3 regions of the Thermobifida fusca YX genome follow, and region 1 is predicted to be linked to each of the others. Evidence: riboswitches for the same ligand, from Rfam matches in the RefSeq annotation. Region 1 holds a riboswitch; each other region holds the start of a gene.

Region 1 (7,461 bases):
CTGTTCTTTGCCGACGAGATCGGCGAGCGCGGCGACGAACGGTGCGAACCGGTCGTGGTGGAAGGCGCGGCTGGTGAGGGTGATCCGGTCGAGCTGAGCGCGGGCGGCGGCGAGGAGTTCAGGGTTGCGGTGTCCGAAGTTTACCGCTGAGTATCCGGCGAGGCAGTCCAGATAGCGACGGCCCGCCACGTCGGTCACCCAGGCTCCTTCGCCGTGCGCGATCACCACGGGCAGCGGGTGGTAGTTGTGCGCGGATCGCCGTTCCGCCACGGCGATGTGCTGTTCGGCGGACCAGGATGCGGGGACGCTGTCTGCTCCCGATGGACGTGGGCTCATCGGACCGCTCCGATCTCCGGGGATCGTTGTCTGTTCGGGATACCCGCGTCGTTGAACGGTGATACATCCGTGATCAGGATCGTGGGGACCACTGGTGGCGCCGGTGCTGGGCGCCGCCGTGCGTGAGGGCCCCGGCTGTGCCGGGGTGGGGAGGGAGGACGGGATGGACTTGTGTGTGACCGCAGCGGCACAGCCGCTGCAGCGGAGAGGACACCGGGGTTCCCGGTGGGATGGGGGGCGCGGTCCGGCGGCTGGCACCAGCCGGTCGCCGCGGGGAAGGATCGCATGCGCAAGTACGTCGGGTGCTCACTCCGCTGCCACGGGTGCGCTGGTCGGACTGGCCGCGCCGCCCAGTCGGCCACCGACGCCACGGAGGTTTGAGAGATAACGCGCAGGCTCCCGCGCGCAGAAACGCCCCGTGAGCAACCGCACACCGTCGATTTCCCTGCTGTTTCCACCGCAGCACGGTGACGTTCCGCACACCTTTCGCTTCTCTTTTTCTTCCGACGGTGGTGCACTTCACAGCAGGGCGCCTGTTCCCCTGCCGCACATCGGGTTCTGCCGCGTTTGTCGCTTTTTCCAATAGCCAACCCCGGCCAAATGTGACCCAGGTCATAGATGCAAGATCGGTCGTCATACCCGCCCACGGGCACAACAGCAACAGAGGCGAAATATGACCGAAATGCGAGTTCTGGGAGCGGAGATCTGTTCGACCACTCACAGTGACCTCTCCTTGTCCGGCTTGCTGTCCGCCGTCGCGACAGCAGTCCCCCACCGACTCGCCCTCGTCGCGGGCCCGCGGCGCCTCACCTACGCCGAGCTGGACGCCCGCGCCACCCTCGTCGCCCGGCACCTGATCGACGCGGGAATCCGCCCCGGGGAGCACGTCGCCATCCTCAGCTTCAACCGGGCCGAATGGCTGGAGGCCGCATTCGGCGTCTGGCGTGCCAAAGCCGTCCCCATCAACGTCAACTACCGGTACGTCGCTGCGGAACTCCGCTACGTGCTCCGCGACTCCGACTCGGTCGCCCTCATCGCTGAACGCTCTCTCGCTGCCACTGTTGCCCGCATCCGGCACGAACTGCCGCTCCTGCGCCACGTCGTCCTCCTCGACGACGGCACCGGCGAGCACGGGGACGGCATCGACTACGAGACTGCCCTGGCCGACGCCGCCCACTCCACCACCCCGCTGCCCGCCACCAGCGGCGACGACCTCTACCTGCTCTACACCGGCGGCACCACCGGCTATCCCAAAGGCGTCATGTGGCGGCAGGAAGACATCTTCCACGTGGCTCTGGAACAGCGCCGCCGCGGCACCCCGCGGGCCACGAGCGCCGCAGTCGTCGCGGAACGCGCCGCCCGCACCACCCCGCAACGCATGCTCGTCCTCGGCCCGGTCATGCACGCCGCAGGCCAGTGGAACGCGCTGAGCATGCTGCTGTCGGGTTCCACCGTGGTGCTCAACACCGACCGGGTCTTCTCCCCCACCCGGACCGTGGAACTCGCCCACCGCGAAAAAGTGACCATCGTCCAGTGCGTCGGCGACGCCATGGCCCGCCCCCTCGCTCACGAGCTGCTGCGCAGCCCGGGACGATGTCCGAGCCTGACCACGCTCAGCTCCGGCGGCACCCCGCTCACCACGACCGCGCGCCAACTGTGGCGGGCGTGGAAACCGACCATCGCCATCCGCGACAACTACGGAGGAAGCGAAACCGGGGTGTGCGGCTCCGCCTCCGCCCGGCTCAGCGGAAAGACCCGGCGCTTCACCATGGGAGCGAGTGTCGCCGTCCTCGACGACCAGTTGCGCCCCCTGCCTCCCGGATCCGACCAGATCGGCCGGATCGCCCGCACCGGACGCATCCCCCTCGGCTACTACAACGACCCGGAGAAGACCGCGCAGACTTTCCCCGTCGACGCTTCCGGACGCCGCTGGGCACTCTCCGGTGACTACGGGACCATCGCCGCCGACGGCACGATCGAACTGCTGGGCCGCGGCGCCACCGTGATCAACACGGGCGGGGAGAAGGTCTACCCCGAAGAGGTGGAGGCCGTCCTCAAAACCCACCCGGATGTCGCCGACGCCATCGTGGTCGCCGCCCCCGACGAGCGGCTCGGCCAGCGGGTCAGCGCCGTCATCTCGCTGGCTGGAAACCGGCAGCCCAGCGACGCGGAGCTGCGCGACCACTGCCGCGAGCATCTCGCCGGGTTCAAGATCCCGCGCACCATCCGCATCGTCGACGAGGTCAAACGCACTGCCGCAGGCAAGCAGGACTACCGGTGGGCCTCCCGCATCGCGCGGGACGCGGGCCCTGTCCTCAGCCGCTGAGCTCTTCGGCTTTGCGTGTCGCTCCGCCGATCGTAATCCCCATAAACTTGGGTCGTTCCTGCCTGCCGGGCCACCGGTTCGTGCCCGAGCCACCGCACCAGGCAGTCTTTTGCGTTCACTTCCAGGCACCGGCCTTCATCTCGTACTTCACTGGGATACGGTCGGTCTCTCTTCCTCGACGAGAAGCAGGACATGGCAAAGTCACTCGGCACTCATCTCCTCAACGGCGTACGCGGCACCCTGATCGGAACCGCCGAAACCGTCCCCGGAATCAGCGGCGGTACTGTCGCCCTCATCACCGGTGTCTACGAGTCCCTCATCAACTCCGCGGGCCACGTCGTCACCGCGGTGCGACTGCTCGTCACCGACCTCCTCCGCGGAAAAGGCCTGGCGCGGGCCCGCGCCGAACTCACCCGCGCCGACTGGGGGACCGTCCTGGCCGTGCTCGTGGGCATGGTGCCCGCCGTGCTGGTCGCAGCCCGCGTCATCGCCCCGCTGGTTGAGCACAATCCGGCTGAATCGCACGCCTTGTTCTTCGGCTTGGTGCTGGCGTCCCTGTGGGTGCCCTACAGCAGTTCGGGTCGGCGCTGGCGGATCGGCGACTACCTGCTCGCCCTGCTCATGGCCGCGGCCGCGTTCCTGTTCACCGGCGTCCCGTCCACGACCGTGGACCCGCACCCCCTCATCGTCATGGCCGCGGCTGCCGTCGCGATCTGCGCGCTCGTCCTGCCCGGCATCTCCGGCTCGTTCATCCTGCTCACCGTCGGCCTGTACCTCCCGACGATGGAGGCGCTCAACAACCGCGACCTCGGCTACATCGCGACCTTTGTCCTAGGCGCGACCATCGGCCTGTCCCTGTTCGTCAAACTGCTGCAGTTCCTGCTGGACCGCTTCCACCACCTCACCCTGGTGGTGATGACCGGGCTGATGGCGGGATCCCTGCGGGCGCTGTGGCCGTGGCAGGACGACGACCGGACCCTGCTCGCCCCCAGCCAGGACAACCTCGTGCTCTGCATCGTGCTGGCGTTGGTCGGCGCGGCCGCCGTGATCACCGTCATCGTGATCGAACACCGGATCAAGGCCCGCGCAGCGCACGACGCCTCCGTTGCCCCAGAAGTGCGTCCGCAGACGAACGACACGGTCGTGCAGTAGCCTGCCCGCCTGTCCTCTCTACCCCCGCTGTCCCCTTCCGCCAGAGATCAGGGAGCAGCGGGGGTTTGCGTGTATTGCTAGCCTTCGCTGTGGACGCGGGGTGCCACCCCCAGGGTGGCTGAGAGGACACCCGTGAACCTGATCTAGGTAGTACTAGCGGAGGGACGTCCAATTGATTCCCACCATCTTGTCTATTGCCGGCACTGACCCCAGCGGCGGAGCCGGTATCCAAGCCGACCTCAAAGCGTTCTCCGCGCTGGGCGGTTACGGCACTACCGTGATCACCGCGCTCGTCGCACAGACCACCACCGGGGTCAGCGAAGTCCACGACGTCCCTCCGGAGTTCGTGCGCAGCCAACTGGACACGCTGCTCACCGACGTGCGGGTGGACGCGGTCAAGATCGGCATGCTGTCCAGCACCGAGATCATCGAGGTCGTGGCTGCCGCGATCGACACCTACCGCCTGCCCAACGTGGTCGTCGACCCGGTGATGGTCGCCAAGAGCGGAGACCGGCTCCTCGCCGCTGACGCGGTGGAAGCCCTGCGCACCGTGCTGCTGCCGCGGGCCGACCTCATCACCCCTAACCTTCCGGAAGCTGCCGACCTGCTGGGCGAAGAGGAGGCCACCGACTTGGACCGCATGCGCGACCAGGCGGAGCGGCTGCTCGCCCTGGGACCGCGCCGCGTGCTCCTCAAGGGCGGCCACCTGTCCGGTCCTACCAGCACGGACCTGCTGCTGTCGGCGGACGGCGACGTGGAGACCCTGACCGCGGACCGGGTGAACACCACCAACACGCACGGAACCGGGTGCACGCTCTCCTCGGCGATCGCCACGCTGCGCCCGCAGCGTCCCACCTGGTCGCAGGCGGTCCGCGACGCTAAGGATTACCTCACCGAAGCGCTGCGCCACGCCGACAAGCTGGACATCGGCAAAGGCAAGGGCCCCGTCCACCATTTCCACGCGTGGTGGGGGAATTGACGCGCTCCCCGGCATGAATACCGGGGTTCAGCCTGTGCCGGGTGCACGGCACTAGTCTGGCTTCCTGTTGCTCACCGTCCTGCCCGCTGCAGGCGTTGCTCCTCTCCGCCCACGCACAGGCGCGGCGGGACGAGGCGGGAGCTTTCCCCCTCGTGGACTAGGCGAGAAAAGAACTGTCCGGATGCGGGTGCAGGCTCCGCATCCGGACATCTCACTGACGCGGCAGTCCGCCCGGCGCACACCCGGGCGTGCCGCGCCACCACCGCAGACTGTCGCGGCCGTGGGATAACGGAGCTGTATCCCACGGCCGCGGTTTTCTGTGACGGGTAGCGATCCGTTACCGGGTGGGGGTGGGGGGATTGTCCCCTTGCGGGCTCCGTTCGGGCGGCTCCGCGGTGCCCGGGTCGGGCCCCTCCATCAGGTCAGGGTTGCGCCAGTGCGGGTTGGCGAAGTACTTCTTTGTCTCGGCCACCACGATCGGCGAGAGCAGGAGAAGCCCCAGCAGGTTAGGCAGGGCCATCAGGCCGTTGGCCATGTCGCTGAACGTCCATACCGTGCTCAGCTCGGTGGTGGCGCCGACGAACACCACCAGGGTGAACACGATGCGGAACGGCACCACCGCTTTCCGGCCAGCCAGGTACTCCATGCAGCGCTCACCGTAGTAGCACCAGCCGACCAGGGTGGTGAAGGCGAAGAACACCACCGCGAGCGCCACGGTGTAGTTGCCGAGCGGTGCCAACGCGGGGGAGATCTTCCCCAAGCCCTCGGCCATGCCCAGGGAGGTCATCAGGGAGCCGTCGTCCTTCTCCGCCTCGCTCCAGGCACCCGTGACGATGATGACCAGGCAGGTCATGCTCACCACGATGATGGTGTCGACGAAAGTCTGGGTCATCGACACGAGGGCCTGCCGCACCGGCTGCTTCGTCTTGGCGGCCGCCGCAGCGATACCACCGGTGCCCAGACCCGACTCATTGGAGAAGATGCCGCGGGCCACACCCTGCTGGATGGCGAACAGCAGCGCCGAGCCGAGCAGACCGCCCGTGGCCGCCTCGCCGGTGAACGCCTCCCGGAAGATGAGAGCGAACGCCGCCGGAAGCTCGGTGACGTGCACGATGAGGACGGTTACCGCGATGAGGACGTAGGCGACGATCATGATGGGCACCACACCGGCGGCGAACCGGCCGATGCTCTTGATGCCGCCCAGCACCACCGCGGCCACGACGAGGACCATGGCCGCACCGGTGAGCCAGGTGGGGATCGACCAGACGTTCTCCAACTGGGCGGCCACCGTGTTGGCCTGGGTCATGTTGCCGATACCGAACGCGGCAATCGCGCCGAACAGGGCGAAGAGGAAGCCGAGGACGAGACCGAAGCCGCCGCCGACCCCGTAGCGCAGGTAGAACATGGGGCCACCGCTTTGCTCGCCTTTGGCGTCCCTGCGGCGGTACTTCACACCCAGCAGCGCTTCGCTGTACTTGGTGGCCATGCCCAGCAGGCCGGTCACCCACATCCAGAACAGTGCGCCGGGGCCGCCGTAGCCGATGGCGAGCGCCGCGCCAGCGATGTTGCCCACACCCACGGTGGCGGCCAGCGCGGTGCTGAGAGCCTGGTAGTGGGAGATGTCGCCTTCGCCGCTCTGCTCCTTGCGGCGCACAAAAGCGAGCCACAGCGCGTGGCCGAGCAGCCGGAATTGCAGCCCGCCGAGCCGGATAGTCAGGAAGATTCCCGTGACGAACAGGAGCGGGACCAGAACGAACGGTCCCCAAATAACGTCGTTGACCGCAGAGAGAATTGATCGCACTTCTTCCACACTTACACCCGCTTTCCGGATGGCCACGGAAATCCCCGCATCCTCCCCGTCATGCAGGGTGACCGTACGCGGTGGCTGGCGGCCAGAGAACGCGGCATCTCCGTGCGGTTATTTGGTTTTGCGAAACTGTAACTTCGCCAGCATGATTCGTCCCCTTCGTACGGATTGTGTCATCGATCACTGATTAATTCTTTATTTATTTGTTTTCTTCGTTTGCGCCAGAGCGAGCTCGCTCAGCAGGCGGGCGGTGCGCTGCGGATCAGCGCCCCGGCCCACCGCGATACCCAGCAGATAAGCGGTGAGGGGAGCTGCGGGGCGGGCCACGGAATGTGCTGCGTCCCGGGCCAAGTCCAGGATGAGGTTCACGTCGTCGGTGTCGATCTCCTCCGAGAGTTCGAGTTCTGCGCAGACCAGTCGGGCCCACTCGACGAGTGTCACGGTTTCTCCTCTCCACCTCGGGCGCTGCAGTCCACCATCATCGCGGCACAAGACCGGCTGCTGCTCCGGTTTTCCGTCATTCCCCGGGCTTCCAGTTGTCGCGCCCTTTGTGTCGACACCGACCCATCCTTCTCGATACCGGGGCAGCAGAGGAATACCGGGACCACGGAATGGACATCCGGGATGCCTCACCGACAGCAGAAAAGCCGCGACGGCCCGCTGGTCCGGCGGAATCGGGGGTACTGCGGGCAAGCCAGCCCGCCTCCGGAGGACGTCAGTGGCGGGAAGTTCGCGGGGCAGCGGGCACCTACCGGTGCCGCTCCGCGCCGAACTCCCCTGCTCCGGAGAGTCTCAAACCCCCATTGCCCGACCAGCGGGCCGTCGCGGCGGCAAAGAGCGTTACGCTGAGCCCTATGGCGC
Region 2 (7,461 bases), 1.4 Mb from region 1:
GGCTTCGAGGGCGGCCAGCACCGGTTCCCACTCCGCGCCGATCTCCAGCAGCAGCGGGCGTCGGCTCGCGACGAAGGCCGCCAGTTCGGCATCGACAAGGGGGCGCACGAAGGCGACGGGAGACAAGTGCGAGGAGCTCATAAGGGCAGGCTACCGATTGTTCCGCCGCCCGTCTTCACCACGACACACCCAAACCCCACCGATATGGTCGATTACAGTGGGAGACATGCTCGGATCACCCACGCCGCGCCCGGCGCCTCGTCCGCGCCGTATCAGCGAACTGTTGGCGCGTAAAGAGCCCACGTTCTCCTTCGAGTTCTTCCCCCCGAAAACGCCCGAGGGGGAGCGCATGCTTTGGCGGGCGATCCGGGAGATCGAGGCCCTACGCCCTTCCTTCGTCTCGGTGACCTACGGTGCGGGCGGCAGCACCCGGGACCGGACCGTGAACGTCACCGAGAAGATCGCCACCAACACCACTCTGCTGCCCGTGGCGCACATCACCGCGGTCAACCACTCGGTGCGGGAGCTCCGCCACCTCATCGGCCGGTTCGCGGCGGCGGGGGTGTGCAACATGCTCGCGCTGCGCGGCGACCCGCCCGGCGACCCGCTGGGCGAATGGGTCAAGCACCCGGAGGGCCTCACCCACGCCGAAGAACTGGTGCGGCTGATCAAGGAGAGCGGTGACTTCTGCGTCGGGGTGGCCGCATTCCCCTACAAGCACCCCCGCTCCCCCGACGTGGAGACCGACACGGACTTCTTCGTCCGCAAATGCCGGGCAGGAGCGGACTACGCGATCACCCAGATGTTCTTCGAAGCCGAGGACTACCTGCGGCTGCGGGACCGGGTCGCGGCCCGGGGCTGCGACGTGCCCATCATCCCTGAGATCATGCCGGTCACGAAGTTCAGCACGATCGCCCGCTCCGAGCAGTTGTCGGGAGCGCCGTTCCCCCGCAGGCTGGCGGAAGAGTTCGAACGGGTCGCCGACGACCCCGAGGCGGTGCGCGCGCTCGGTATCGAGCACGCCACTCGGCTGTGCGAACGGCTCCTCGCCGAAGGGGCGCCGGGCATCCACTTCATCACGTTCAACCGTTCGACGGCGACCCGCGAGGTCTACCACCGGCTCGTGGGCGCCACCCAGCCGGCAGCGGTAGCTGCGCTGCCATGATGGTGAACTCCTGGTCCACTGTGCCCGGGAACCGGAATCCGGTGATCAGATCCACAAACCCTGACGAACGGTAGAGCCCGTGGGCGGGAGTGGCCCCGGTGGGAGTGGACAGCACCGCGGTGCGCTCCCGCCGGGGCTCCAGCAGCCGGTACAGGAGTGCCCGGCCGATCCCGTTGCCCTGCCACTCCGGCAGCACGTGGACTTCGGCGACTTCGAACGAGTCGGCGAACCAGCGGCGCACCCCTTCCGGGTCGATGCGCCCCAGTTCCGCGGTGACCACGTCGTGCCACCACTGCCCGGGGCAGCCGTGGAACCCGTAGGCGAACGCGACCGCGTTGCGCTCCCCGGTCACCGCGACCACGGAATGGAACCGGGGATAGTGGGCGTGCTGGCGCATGATGGCCTGCCGCCCCGGCAGCTGCCGTGGGGGCGGTGCCATGGCAGCCGCGTAGATCTCCATCAGCGCGGGCAGGGCGCGGATGAAGGCTGGCGCGGCCAGTTCCCAGAACTCGATCTCGGTTTCCACACCGCCCCCAGGTGTTCCCGGTCTCTTAGGACGACTCTTGCCCCACGTCAGCCGGTCTTCCCCCGGTGAGGCGGCAGAGTTCCGTAAACGAGGTGGGGAATACCGCGTTGGGGTGGCCTGCGGCGGCCCACACAGTCTCGTAACGCTCCAGCCACTCGTCGACCAGGGTGGGAAGCGGCTTGGGGTGGCCGATCGGAGCGACCCCGCCGATGGGCTGGCCGGTGTGTTTCCGGACGAACTGCGGGGTGGCGCGGACGACCTCCGCTGCGTCGAGGAGGGCGGCGACTTTGCCGGTGTCGACCCGGTGGGCGCCGCTGGTGAGGACGAGTACCGGGTGGAGCGTATCGGGGGAGGTGTCCGCCGAGTCGTAGCGCGCGGCGAAAACAAGGCTGTTGGCGATCGCGCCGATCTCGCAGCCCAACTGTGCCGCGGCGTCCGCGGCGGTCCGGGCAGAGTCCGGCAGCTCTTTGACGGTGCCGGAAGCGCCGTGGGCAGCGAGCAGTTCGGCGACAGCGCGAACATTGGGGTGCATGGCGCGATCCTAGGACATAGCCCCCGGGTTGTGCTCAGCTTCCGGCAGGCGTGCGGGCATCCCGCGCGTGTGGGGGATTCCCGGTGCCGGGGCCGCGTTGCGCGGGGCGGTACCGGCACGTTTCGCGCGCGGTCCGGCGCGCCGGTCAGTGCACGTCCGGGACTGTTTGCCGAAGATAAACACTATGGGTGAGGATCTGAGAGCGGAACGTGTTATCGCGACGACTGGGGCGACCGGAGCCGTCGGCGGCAAAGTAGCCGCCCAGTTGGCACGGCTGGGCCTTGCGCAGCGGCTCATTGTCCGTGACCTCAACCGCGCCCCCGAACTCCCGAAGTCGAGCGCGGTCCTGGCCGCCTACGAGGATCCTGCCGCTTTCGGCCGCGCAGTCCGCGGCGCCGAGGTGCTGTTCCTCGTCGCCGCGGACCACGCGGAGAACCGCGAGGAACTCCACCGGGCCGTCATCGACGCGGCCGTGGCCGAAGGGGTGCGCCACATCGTCTACCTGTCGTTCCTCAACGCGAGCGCCGCCGCGACCTGCGTCCTCGGCCGGGAGCACTACGCCACCGAGGAGTACCTGCGCACCACCGGGGTGGTCTACACCTTCCTGCGGCCCAGCCTGTACCTGGACCTCCTGCCCGAGTGGATCGGCGAGGACGGCACGATCCGCGGCCCGGCCGGGGAAGGCACCGTGGCGTGGGTGTCGCGGGACGATGTCGCCGACGTCGCCGCCGCTGTGCTGCGCGCCCCGGAAGAGCACGTCAACCGCATCTACAACGTGACCGGTCCGGAAGCCGTCTCGCTGGGGCAGACCGCGACCCGCCTGTCCACGCTCACCGGACGCACCATCGTCTACGTTCCGCAAACCCCGGAGGAGGCCATCGACTTCCTCTCCTCGCAGGGGTTGACCGCCCGGGAAATCGCGGAGCGGGTGAGCGCCTGCACGGCGATCGCCGCCGGGGAACTCAGCACCGCCAACCGCACCGTACTGCGGCTGACCGGCCACCCTGCCCGCTCCCTCGAGGGCTACCTGCGGAAGAATCCGAGCGCGCTGTCCCACGCGCCGCTCTTCAGCGGCTCCGGTAGCGCGCTCGGCCCCCGCTGAGCGCCCTTTCCGGCCCGCCCGGGCGGGGGCGGGCCGCGGTCAGGCTGCGGCCGCTGCCACGAGGCGGCGTTTGAGCTCCGCCGCCGCCGCACGCGGGTCTTCGGCTTCGGTGATGGCGCGGACCACGACAGCCCGGCGGGCGCCCGCGGCCAGCACCTGGTCCAGGTTGTCCTCGTTGATCCCGCCGATCGCGAACCAGGGGCGCTGCGGGTGCAGGGCGGCGACCCGCGCCACCTCGTCGAGCCCGGCAGCGGGCCGTCCCGGTTTGGTCGGGGTCGCCCACACCGGGCCGATACAGAAGTAGTCGACGCCTTCTTCCCGGTCGGCGGCCGCAGACAGCTCCGCCGCGTTGGTGGAGCGGCCGATCAGCGGCCGGTCCCCGAGGATCGCGCGGGCGTAGCGCACGGGCAGGTCCCGCTGTCCCAGGTGCAGCACGTCGGCGTTGACGGCGTGGGCTATGTCGGCCCGGTCGTTGACCGCGAGCAGCGCCCCGTGGCGGTCGCACGCCTCACGCACGACTTCCAGCGCGGCGAGCTCGTCCCGCGCGTCCAGGGTCTTGTCGCGCAGTTGCACGATGTCCACGCCCCCGGCGAGCGCCGCATCAAGGAACTCGGCCAGGTCGCCTCGGTCGGCGCGGGCGTCCGTGCACAGGTAGAGCCGGGCGGATTCCAACCGCTTTCGCAGAGTCTCGTCCACGGCTCCCACCCTAGATCGTCGCCGAGCGCCTGTCCCGCGGGGCGGGTGCAGCGTACCCGGCGACGGGGTGTCTTACAGCAGCATCGCCTGGGCGCGGCGGCGCACCTCGGTGCCGCGGTTGCCGCGGATCGCATCGAGCGGAGTGCCGGGCAGGCTGTCGTCTGCGGTGAACATCCAGCGCAGCGCCTCCTCCGGAGAGAAACCGCTGTCCGCGAGCACGGTGAGGGTGCCTTGGAGGCCTTTGAGGATGGTGCCGTTGGTGATGAACGCCGCGGGAATCGCCAGTTCTCCGCCGCGGACCACGCCGAGGAGCCGGTGGTTGCGGATCATCTGCCGGACCTGGTTCTGGCTCACACCGAGGGCCGCGGCCGCTTCCTGGAGAGTGAGCCACTCTCCGACGAGCGCGTCGAGGTCGCGATCGATCTGTGTCACGGTCCCAATCTTCCACATCTGGCGCGCGCCGAATCCTCTCGACCGACCGTGATCGCTTTAGGCGTACATGTCGGACCTTTGGCTTCCCCAGTCACGGGCGACCTAGAATGCGGACGAAAGCGAAAACCCGCGGGAGCCGGGGCGGAACCCGGCTGAGAGGGAGGCTGTCCGCCTCCGACCGCAGAACCTGATCCGGGTCATACCGGCGAAGGGAGTGGCGCGCCGTGCAGTTGCGCTCAGCCCCGGACGCCCTTGTCGTTGGGGGCGGACTTATTGGCCTGGTCACCGCATGGCGTGCTGCCCGCCTCGGGATGCGGGTGACCGTCGTGTCCGCGGAGAAGGCGGGCGCCGCGTCCGGGGTGGCGGCGGGCATGCTGACCCCCGCAACCGAAGCGGTGTTCGGGGAAGAGTCGCTGATCCGTCTGGGGCTGCGGTCCCAGCAGCGCTACCCCGATTTCATCGCCGAGCTCGCAGAAGACACCGACGTCGACCCGGGCTACCGCACCGAAGGCACCCTGCAGGTGGGGTTCGACCCGGACGACATGGCCACGCTCGCGGAACTGCAGCAGCTACGCGACCGTCTCGGTATCCGCACCGAACGGCTCACCTCACGCGAATGCCGCCGGCTCGAGCCGATGCTGGCTCCCACTGTGCGGGGCGGCTTCCTGGCCCCTGACGACCACTCGGTGGATCCGCGCCGCCTGTCTGAGGCGCTGCGTGCCGCCGCCGCTGCCCGCGGCGCACTGTTCGTCGCCGGGCACGTCCGGGAGGTGGTCGGGGGCGAGGACGCCGTGCGCGGCGTCGTGCTGGACAGCGGCGACACTCTCGACGCGGGCCAGGTGGTGCTCGCCGCGGGCGTGTGGAGCTCCGACATTGTCGGACTGCCCGAGGGAGTGGTGCCCCCGCTGCGCCCGGTCAAGGGGCAGCTGCTGCGGCTGCGCACCCCCGTGGGCGCCGAGCCGCTGGTGACCCGCACCGTGCGCGGCTTGGTCACCGGCTCCCCCGTCTACCTGGTGCCGCGGGCCGATGGCGAGGTGATCCTGGGGGCCACCCAGGAGGAGATGGGCTTCGACACCCGGTTGACCGTCGGCGGGGTCTGGGAGATGCTCCGCGACGCGCGCGAGCTCGTACCCGGGGTCACGGAACTGGAGATCGTCGAAACGTGCGTGGGGCTGCGCCCCGGGCCGCCGGACAACGAGCCGCTGCTGGGACCCACCCGTGTGCGCGGGCTGCACCTTGCGGTCGGCCACTACCGCCACGGGGTGCTGCTGGCCCCGGTGACCGGAGATGTCATGGCCGAAGTCTTGAGTACGGGGCGGCTGCCCGACTATGCGAGCCATCTCGCCGCAGACCGCTTCCTTCCCTCATCCTCACCATCGAAAGGGGTTGAAACATCGTGAACGCGATCATCAACGGTGAGCCGCGTCAGCTCGCTCCGGACACCACGGTGGCCGACGTGGTGCGCTCCCTGACCCGGGCGGAGTCGGGCGTGGCTGTGGCGGTCAACGACGAGGTGGTGCCCAAGACCGACTGGGCGCGCACCGTGGTCTCCCCCGACGACCGGGTGGACGTGCTCACCGCTGTGCAGGGGGGCTGACTTGACCGACGCTGCGACCGGGACGACCCGCGCCGACACCTTCGAGGACCCGTTGGTGATCGCCGGGGAGAAGTTCCATTCCCGGCTCATCATGGGCACCGGGGGTGCTCCGTCGCTGCACGTGCTGGCGGACGCGCTGCGTGCCTCCGGCACCGAGATGACCACTGTGGCGATGCGCCGGGTTGACCCGAACGCCCAAGGGTCGGTCTGGGATGTGCTCCGGGAAACCGGGGTCCGCCCGCTGCCCAACACGGCAGGCTGCTTCACCGCGGTCGACGCGCTGCGCACTGCGCGGCTGGGGCGTGAAGCGTTGGAGACCAACTGGGTGAAGCTGGAGGTGGTCGCCGACGAGCGCACCCTCCTTCCTGACCCGGTGGAGACGCTGGACGCCGCAGAACGGCTGGTGGACGAGGGGTTCGTCGTCCTCGCCTACACCAACGACGACCCGGTGCTGGCCCGCCGGCTGGCGCAGGTGGGGTGTGCCGCGGTGATGCCGTTAGGGGCGCCGATCGGTTCGGGGATGGGCATCCGCAACCCGCACAACATCGAACTGATCGTCGAAGAGCTGGACGTCCCTGTGATTTTGGACGCGGGCATCGGCACCGCAAGCGATGCGGCACTCGCCATGGAACTGGGCTGCGACGCGGTGCTGTTGGCAACCGCGGTCACTCGGGCCCAGGATCCGGTGCTGATGGCGCACGCGATGCGGGAGGCGGTGTCGGCTGGTCGGCGGGCCCGGCTGGCCGGGCGGATCCCGATCCGCCGCTACGCGCACGCCTCCTCCCCGCCGCGCGAGGGCTGAAACCCGGGGCGGGACCGTGGTCCCGCCCCGGGTTTCTTTACTGCTGCGTGCCGAAACCGTGGTGAGACCGTCAGTTTCCGCTTTCCCCCGTAAACTTCCCCTCGTGGACATGACGGCTGCGGACGCGCTAGTGGGAACGACCCTCGCCCATCGGTACCGGGTCGAATCGAAGATCGCCAACGGCGGTATGGCGACTGTCTTCCTCGCTCACGATCTCCGGCTGGACCGCCGTGTCGCGCTGAAGGTGATGCATGCCAACCTGGCGCGCGACCCGCAGTTCGTCCAACGGTTCATCAACGAGGCGCTCGCGGTCGCCAAGCTGTCGCACCCCAACGTGGTCCAGGTCTACGACCAGGGCAGCGACCAGGGGCACGTGTACTTGGCGATGGAGTACGTGGCGGGCCAGACGCTGCGCGCCGCGTTGAAGGCGCGAACCCGGTTCTCCCCCGCCGAGGCGCTGCGCATCATGGTGCCGATCCTCGCCGGGCTGGGCGCCGCCCACCAGGCGGGCATGGTGCACCGGGACATGAAACCGGAGAACGTCCTCATCACCCACGACGGCCAGATCAAGGTGGCCGACTTCGGGCTGGCCCGGGCCGCGGAGGCCAG
Region 3 (7,461 bases), 1.7 Mb from region 1:
TTCTCCACCAGGGTTGGCTGTCCACTGTGTTCTCGCAGGACCCCGGGTGCGGGGCCGGGGTCTTAGGCCGGGGCGACGGTGAATATGTGAGCGGTCTGCACGTGCGGGTCGAGCCGGACGTAGTTGGCCTCTACCCAGTGATACGAGTGCCCCGACAACTGGTCTGTGACGGTGATGTGGTCGCCGGGGGCGAAGCCGAGCGCAGGCATGTCCAGCCACACTGTCGCCTCCCGTGTGTGGTGGGGGTCGAGGTTCGCGACGACCAGGATGGTGTCGTCAGCTCCGTGGTTGGCTCCGGCCAGCCGTTTGGAGTAGCAGATGATTTCCGGCTGGTCGGCGTAGTGGAACCGCAGGTTGCGCAGCTCTTGGAGCGCGGGATGGCTGCGCCGCAGGGAGTTGAGTTTGCGGATCAGCGGGGTGATGGTGATCCCGGCGGCCTCCGCTGCCTCCCAGTCGCGGGGCTTGTACTGGTACTTCTCCGAGTCGAGGTACTCTTCGCTGCCGGGTTTGAGCGCGCGGTTCTCGCACAGCTCGTACCCGGAGTACATGCCCCACGTGGGGGAGAGCGTGGCGGCGAGGATCGCCCGGACTTCGAAGGCCGGACGTCCCCCGTGCTGCAGGTAGGCGTGGAGGATGTCGGGCGTGTTGACGAAGAAGTTCGGGCGCATGTACGCGGCCGCTTCGCCGGTGAGCTCGGTGAGGTACTCCTCCAGCTCCTGCTTGGTGTTGCGCCAGGTGAAGTACGTGTAGGACTGGTGGAATCCGATCTTGGCGAGGGTGTGCATCATCGCGGGCCGGGTGAACGCTTCGGATAGGAAGATGACATCGGGGTCGGTTGCGGCGATGTCGGCCAGGAGCCGTTCCCAGAACGCCACCGGTTTGGTGTGCGGGTTGTCGACGCGGAAGATGCGCACCCCGTGGGACATCCAGTACCGCACGATGCGGCGCACTTCGGTGAAGATGCCCTCCGGGTCCTTGTCGAAGTTGATCGGGTAGATGTCCTGGTACTTCTTGGGCGGGTTCTCCGCATACGCGATCGACCCGTCGGCGCGGACCGTGAACCATTCGGGGTGTTCTTTGACCCACGGGTGGTCGGGCGACGCTTGGAGGGCCAGGTCCATGGCGATCTCCAAGCCGAGTTCGCGGGCGCGGGCCACGAAGGCGTCGAAGTCGTCGATGGTGCCCAGGTCCGGGTGGATCGCGTCGTGCCCGCCTTCGTGGGAGCCGATGGCCCACACGGATCCGGGGTCGCCCGGCTGGGCCACGGTCGAGTTGTTCCGTCCTTTGCGGAACGAGTAGCCGACCGGGTGGATGGGCGGAATGTAGACGACGTCGAACCCCATGTCGGCGATGGCGGGCAGCCGGCGGGCGGCGGTGGCGAAGGTCCCGGAGCGGGGTTCGCCGTCCTCGGTGTCGAGCACCGCGCCTTCGGACCGTGGGAAGAACTCGTACCAGGAGCCGAAGAGTGCGCGTCGGCGGCTCACCATGACGGGGAAGCGCTGCGACCGGGTGACGAGTTCCCGCAGTGGACGTTCAGCGAGCTCGTCGCGGACCAGGTCGGACAGGGCGAGGTCGAGGCGCTCGTGGGCGGAGCGGGACCCGTCGCGCATGGCTGCGGCGATCTCGGCGAGCGCGGGGCGTCGGGGCACCCGCCGGGCGGCGCGCTCGAGGAGACGCGCACCTTCTTCCAGCATCAGCTCGACGTCTTGGCCGGCAGGGATTTTGATGCGGGCGTCGTGGCACCAGGTCGCGTACGGGTCGCTCCACGCTTCGATAGCGAAGTGCCAGAGTCCTTCCGAGGTGACGGTGACCTCGGCTTCGTAGCGGTCCGTGCCCGGGGCGATCTCGCGGAGCGGGACGAGGGGCTGGCGCTGGCCTTCGGGAGTATAGAGGACGACACCTGCGCCGAGCGCCTCATGCCCTTCACGGAACACGGTTGCGCGCACGGGAAAGGTCTCGCCGACGACGGCTTTGGCGGTGCCGATGTCGACGACCGGTGAGACGTCAAGGATGGGAAATCGTCCGATCACGGGTACACCATCGAAAGGTTGAGGTATGGGTGTTTTCTGTGGATTGGCATAGATGGTGAGGGACAACGGTGAATCGTGAATAGTGGAAGAGAGTAAAAATCTCTAAAAGGAGTATTTTGTGAGGAATCTGGATGAGTTGTCCCGATCGTTGCTGTCGGACTGAATTCCCCGTTCTCCGGCAGTCCGCAGCGAGGTATTTCTGTGAGGCTAGTCACAGGGCGATCGGGTGGACAAGAGGGACACTCGGAGGCGAGAGAAACAAAGACCAGGGAAGGGGCAAGAGGGGCACGGTGCTCGAAGTGCCCCACGCCACCTGCAGGTTTGGTGCAAACTAGGCGGGACAGTCGCGAGGAGATGAGAAACTCCTCGTCGCGGATACCAAGATCAGACTTGGAATTCTCGAAGGATTAAACCGCTTCTCCCAATGCGCCCCAATCCGCAGGGAAACCTTTGGCAAAAAATCCTTTTTCGGGGATTGGTTCACGGGGGAGGAAATGAAGACTACGCGTCTGCGGTGCGGCGGCGTGGAAGGCTCGCATACAGCCGTTCTGTTCGTTAGCCTCCCGATTCGTGAAGGCTATTCGTAGGTTTACCGTCCGTACCGTTCTGCCTGACGAGCTCGCTGCATTGTGCACCCTGGCCGCCAACCTGCGGTGGACGTGGCACGCCCCTACGCGCGCCGTATTCGCTGCGGTGGAGCCCCGCCTCTGGGAAGCCGTGGGCCGGGACCCCATCCGGCTGCTCGGAGAAGTCACCCCGGAACGGCTCCGGGAGCTCGCCGCCGACGCAGAGTTCCGCGCCCGGCTCGACGCAGCCGCCGCCGACCTCGACCGCTACCTCACCGCTCCACTGTGGTACCAGCAGCTCACGGACAGCTCCGACACCCCGCCGCCGGCAGCGATCGCCTACTTCTCCGCCGAATACGGGCTCGACGCCACCCTGCCCCAGTACTCCGGCGGTCTGGGCATCCTCGCGGGAGACCACCTGAAAAGCGCCAGCGACCTGGGCATCCCCGTGATCGGCGTGGGACTGCTCTACCGGCACGGCTACTTCTCCCAGACCCTGTCGCCCGACGGATGGCAACTGGAGCGCTACCCCGAGATCGACCCGCACTGCCTGCCGATGACCCGCCTGGAGGACCGCGGCACCCCGGTGCGCATCACCGTCGACCTTCCCGAGAACCGCACGCTGACCGCGCACGTCTGGATCGTGCGGGTGGGCCGCGTGCCGCTGCTGCTGCTCGACACCTACCACGACGACAACGACCTCGACCTGCGCGGTGTCACCGACCGCCTCTACGGCGGCGGCACCGAGCAGCGGCTCCGCCAAGAACTGCTGCTCGGCATCGGCGGACTGCGCGCGGTCCGCGCCTACTGCCTGCGCACCGGGTATCCCGAGCCCGAGGTCTTCCACATGAACGAAGGGCACGCGGGATTCCTCGGCCTGGAACGGCTGCGCGAATACATCGAGACCGCAGGACTCGACTTCGACCAGGCGCTGGAAGCCACCCGGTCCGGAACCGTGTTCACCACCCACACCCCGGTGCCCGCCGGAATCGACCGGTTCCCCAAGGAACTCGTGGAACGCCACTTCAGCGGCCCGGTGGCGCTGCCCGGGCTCCCCGTGGAACGGGTGATGGCGCTCGGCGCCGAAACCTATCCGGGCGGCGACCCCAACGTGTTCAACATGGCTGTCATGGGTATGCGCCTCGCCCAGCGGGTCAACGGCGTCAGCGCCCTGCACGGCGCGGTCAGCCGGGAGATGTTCGGTGGACTGTGGCCGGGATTCGACGTCGACGAAGTGCCCATCACCTCCATCACCAACGGCGTGCACGCTGCGACCTGGATGGCAGAAGAAGCGTGGGACGCGGCACAGGCCATGGGCCTCGGCCTGGAAGAGCTCGAAACCCCCGCAGGCTGGCAGCGGCTGGTGGAACGGGACGCAGAAGAGCTCTGGCGGATGCGCCGCGCCCTGCGCGAACGGCTGATCATCGAGGCCCGCAAACGGCTCCGCGCCTCCTGGCGGCAGCGGGGGGCCACCGACGCGGAACTCGCCTGGATCGACGAGGCACTCGACCCGGAGGTGCTCACCGTCGGTTTCGCCCGCCGCGTGCCCTCCTACAAACGGCTCACCTTGATGCTGCGCGACCCGGAACGCCTCACCGCGCTCCTGCGCCACCCGGAACGCCCCATCCAGATCATCATCGCGGGCAAAGCCCACCCCGCTGATGAAGGCGGCAAACGGCTCATCCAGGAGATGGTGCGGTTCAGCGACGATCCTCGGGTGCGGGACCGCATCGTCTTCCTGCCCGACTACGACATGGCGCTGGCCGCGCTCCTCGTGCAGGGCTGCGACGTGTGGCTGAACAACCCGCTGCGTCCCCTGGAAGCGTGCGGCACCTCAGGCATGAAGTCCGCGCTCAACGGCGGACTCAACCTGTCGATCCGCGACGGCTGGTGGGACGAGTGGTTCGACGGCTCCAACGGGTGGGCGATCCCCACCGCGGACGGCGTCGACGACCCGGACCGGCGGGACGACATCGAAGCGGCAGCCCTCTACGAGCTGTTCGAGGAGCAGGTCGCCCCCTTGTTCTACGAGCGGGACGACCACGGACTGCCCCGGCGGTGGCTGGAGACGGTCAAGCACACCATGGTCTCCCTGGGACCGAAAGTGCAGGCCACCCGCATGGTCCGCGAATACGTCGACCAGCTCTACCAGCCAGCCGCGCTCGCCATGCGGCGGCTCGCCGCAGACAACTACCGCGGAGCCCGGGAGCTCGCCGCCTGGAAACAGCGGGTGCAGCACGCCTGGCCGGGGGTGCGCATCGAACACGTCGAAACGTCGATGAACGGGGACACCCCGCAGGTCGGCGGGGAACTGGAGGTGCGCGCCACCCTGGTCCTGGGCGGGCTCGACCCGGACGACGTGTGCGTGGAGGTCGTCCTGGGACTCGTCAACGACGACGACGAACTGATCAACCCGACCACGACCGAACTCGTGCCGCTGCCCGCCTCGGACGTGGTCTACCCGCTGGTGCGCTTCGGCGGGACCGTCCCACTGGACCGCGCGGGCACGTGCGGGTACACGGTCCGCATCCGCCCACGGCACCGGCTCCTCACCCATCCCGCAGAAGCGGGGATGGCCGTGGTAGCCGAACCCACGATGGGTATCGGCACCCTCGTGCCGCACTGACCAGGACACCCGCACCGCAGCGGCAGGCCGGGTACGGCGACCCTGGTGCGGTACCCGGCGGTTGTCCCCGGGGCAGCGGCAGCCGCGGCCGCCGTCTCGGGGAGACCGCCTGGCGGCGGGCACCATCGCAGCCGAAAAAGGGAAGGGAAGCGGCCGCAACCGGCCACCGCGGCCGGAGAAGAGCTGCGTCGACCCGTGGTACGGCGGGGAGCGGCGCACCCCGGATCCGGGGCGGGTTGACGCGCGCCGCCGTCCTGCGGCCATAATGAGGCCCGACAGCACAACCAAACGACAGGGGAGCGCCTCTAGCGCTGAGAGTGCGGCACAGCCGCAGACCCTTACTACCTGATCTGGGTAATGCCAGCGAAGGAAGTCGTGGGAACCGCCACCGGTGGCGTGGTCTCGCGCACCGGTGCTTCTGGTGCGTGTCATAGCGGCCGGTGTGCGCTCTTGGCCAAGAGCCCTCCGTGACTCCGCGAAGGGACGTGACCAATCATGAGCCCGGCCGAGCCGCAACCCGGCCAGGATCGTCAATCCCTCCTCCACTGGCGCACCGTGGACATCGTGGTGGCTGCCGTCATCGGTGTCGCCGTGGGGATCGTCTTCTGGGTGTGGAGTGTCCTGTGGAACGCCACCACGGGACTGTTCGCGTTCTTCCCTCCGGCCCAGGCCATTCTCTACGGCATGTGGATGGTCCCCGGTGTCCTCGGCGGACTCATCATCCGCAAACCCGGGGCCGCCGTGCTGACGTCGATCGCCGCCGCCTCCCTGGAGATGCTGCTGGGCACCGGGTGGGGCGTCTCGGTCCTCATCTCCGGCGCCCTGCAAGGACTGCTCAGTGAACTGGTCTTCCTCGCCTTCCGCTACCGCAGCTGGGGCATGGGGGTGGCAGTCCTCGCGGGAGTGGCCGGCGGGATCTCCCCCGCGATCCGGGACAACCTCACCTACCATGTCACCTGGCCCCTCAGCTACCAGGTCGTCTACGGGGTACTCGTCCTGATCAGCGCCGGCCTCATCGCCGGGGCGGGCTCGCGTGTGCTCACCACGCGCTTGGCCGCCGCCGGAGCGCTGTCCCCCTTCGCCTCGGCGCGGGGATAGGCCGATGGGTACCGGAAACCGCGACGGTCACGGCGCGCGGGTGGAACTGTCCGGCTGGGGCTGGCGGCACGCCGGCCGCGCCGACTACGCCCTGCGCGGCGTCGACCTGGTGATCGAACCAGGGGAACGCGTCCTGCTGCTGGGCGCTTCCGGGGCAGGGAAGAGCACCCTGCTGCACGCGCTGGCGGGACTCACCGGGCCCAACGGCGCCATCACCGGCGAAGAGGAAGGCCGGCTCCTCGTCGACGGGAAACCCGCGACGAGCCAGCGCGGCCGGATCGGCCTGGTGGCGCAGGACCCGGAGAGCCAGCTCGTCATGGCCCGCGCCGGGGACGACGTCGCGTTCGGCTTGGAGAACCTCGGCGTGCCCCGCGAACAGATCTGGGCACGGGTAGACGAAGCCCTCGCCCGGGTCGGCTTCCCCTATGGGCGCGCCCATCCCACCGCGGCCCTCTCCGGCGGGGAGAAGCAGCGCCTGGTGATCGCCGGGGTGCTCGCCATGAGCCCCCGGCTGCTGCTGCTCGACGAACCCACCGCCAACCTCGACCCGCCCGGGGCACGCCTGATCCGCGACGTGCTGGCCCGGCTGCTCGCCGACACCGGGGCCACCCTGGTACTCGTCGAACACCGGGTCGCCGACGTCGTCGACCTGGTTGACCGGGTCGTAGTCGTCGAACCGGGCGGGGGAGTCATCGCCGACGGTGCTCCCCGCACGGTGTTCGCCCGGCACGGGACTGCCCTGGCCGAGCGGGGCGTGTGGGTCCCCCACGCAGACCCCGTCCCCTGCACCACGCCGGCCCCGGGAGGCCCCGTCCTCATCGAAGCGGCGGACTGCACTCTGGGCACTCCGCGCACCCCGGGGCGAAGACGGCCGAAAACCGTCCTCAATGCGGTGGACGTCACCGTGGCTGCGGGGACCGCGACCGCGCTCACCGGAGCCAACGGCGCCGGAAAATCCACCCTGCTCACCGCGCTAGCGGGACTGGCGAAACCGCAGTCAGGACAGATCCGCCCTTGCGGGCCGCTCGCCGCAGCCGACCCGCGTCCGCTGGTGAAATGGCCGGCGCGGCAACTCGCCCGGCACGTCGGTACCGTGTTCCAGCACGCCGAAGACCAGTTCGTGACCGCCACCGTGCGCGAC

What was found. Region 1 has a riboswitch for thiamine pyrophosphate ahead of thiD (bifunctional hydroxymethylpyrimidine kinase/phosphomethylpyrimidine kinase). Riboswitches for the same ligand answer to the same signal wherever they lie in the genome.
Region 2: linked by a shared signal. The riboswitch ahead of thiO (glycine oxidase ThiO) and the one ahead of thiD (bifunctional hydroxymethylpyrimidine kinase/phosphomethylpyrimidine kinase) in region 1 are both predicted to bind thiamine pyrophosphate.
Region 3: linked by a shared signal. The riboswitch ahead of TFU_RS02930 (ECF transporter S component) and the one ahead of thiD (bifunctional hydroxymethylpyrimidine kinase/phosphomethylpyrimidine kinase) in region 1 are both predicted to bind thiamine pyrophosphate.

Annotation. Positions count from the first base shown of each region.
Region 1 covers NC_007333.1:2,645,859-2,653,319, forward strand. The annotation lists gene rocD (ornithine--oxo-acid transaminase) at 1-336, opposite strand, end outside; gene TFU_RS11135 (acyl-CoA synthetase) at 1,010-2,662, shown strand; gene TFU_RS11140 (DUF368 domain-containing protein) at 2,855-3,814, shown strand; TPP riboswitch at 3,901-3,996, shown strand; gene thiD (bifunctional hydroxymethylpyrimidine kinase/phosphomethylpyrimidine kinase) at 3,987-4,793, shown strand; gene TFU_RS11150 (alanine/glycine:cation symporter family protein) at 5,131-6,603, opposite strand; gene TFU_RS11155 (DUF6457 domain-containing protein) at 6,796-7,041, opposite strand.
Region 2 covers NC_007333.1:1,220,763-1,228,223, reverse strand. The annotation lists gene TFU_RS05250 (polyprenyl synthetase family protein) at 1-141, opposite strand, end outside; gene metF (methylenetetrahydrofolate reductase [NAD(P)H]) at 227-1,165, shown strand; gene TFU_RS05240 (GNAT family N-acetyltransferase) at 1,083-1,691, opposite strand; gene TFU_RS05235 (YbaK/EbsC family protein) at 1,717-2,223, opposite strand; gene TFU_RS05230 (SDR family oxidoreductase) at 2,408-3,325, shown strand; gene thiE (thiamine phosphate synthase) at 3,365-4,021, opposite strand; gene TFU_RS05220 (Rv2175c family DNA-binding protein) at 4,094-4,453, opposite strand; TPP riboswitch at 4,573-4,685, shown strand; gene thiO (glycine oxidase ThiO) at 4,678-5,853, shown strand; gene thiS (sulfur carrier protein ThiS) at 5,850-6,050, shown strand; gene TFU_RS05205 (thiazole synthase) at 6,052-6,852, shown strand; gene pknB (Stk1 family PASTA domain-containing Ser/Thr kinase) at 6,956-7,461, shown strand, end outside.
Region 3 covers NC_007333.1:669,244-676,704, forward strand. The annotation lists gene TFU_RS02920 (alpha-1,4-glucan--maltose-1-phosphate maltosyltransferase) at 63-2,030, opposite strand; gene glgP (alpha-glucan family phosphorylase) at 2,601-5,222, shown strand; TPP riboswitch at 5,506-5,611, shown strand; gene TFU_RS02930 (ECF transporter S component) at 5,718-6,320, shown strand; gene TFU_RS02935 (ABC transporter ATP-binding protein) at 6,325-7,461, shown strand, end outside.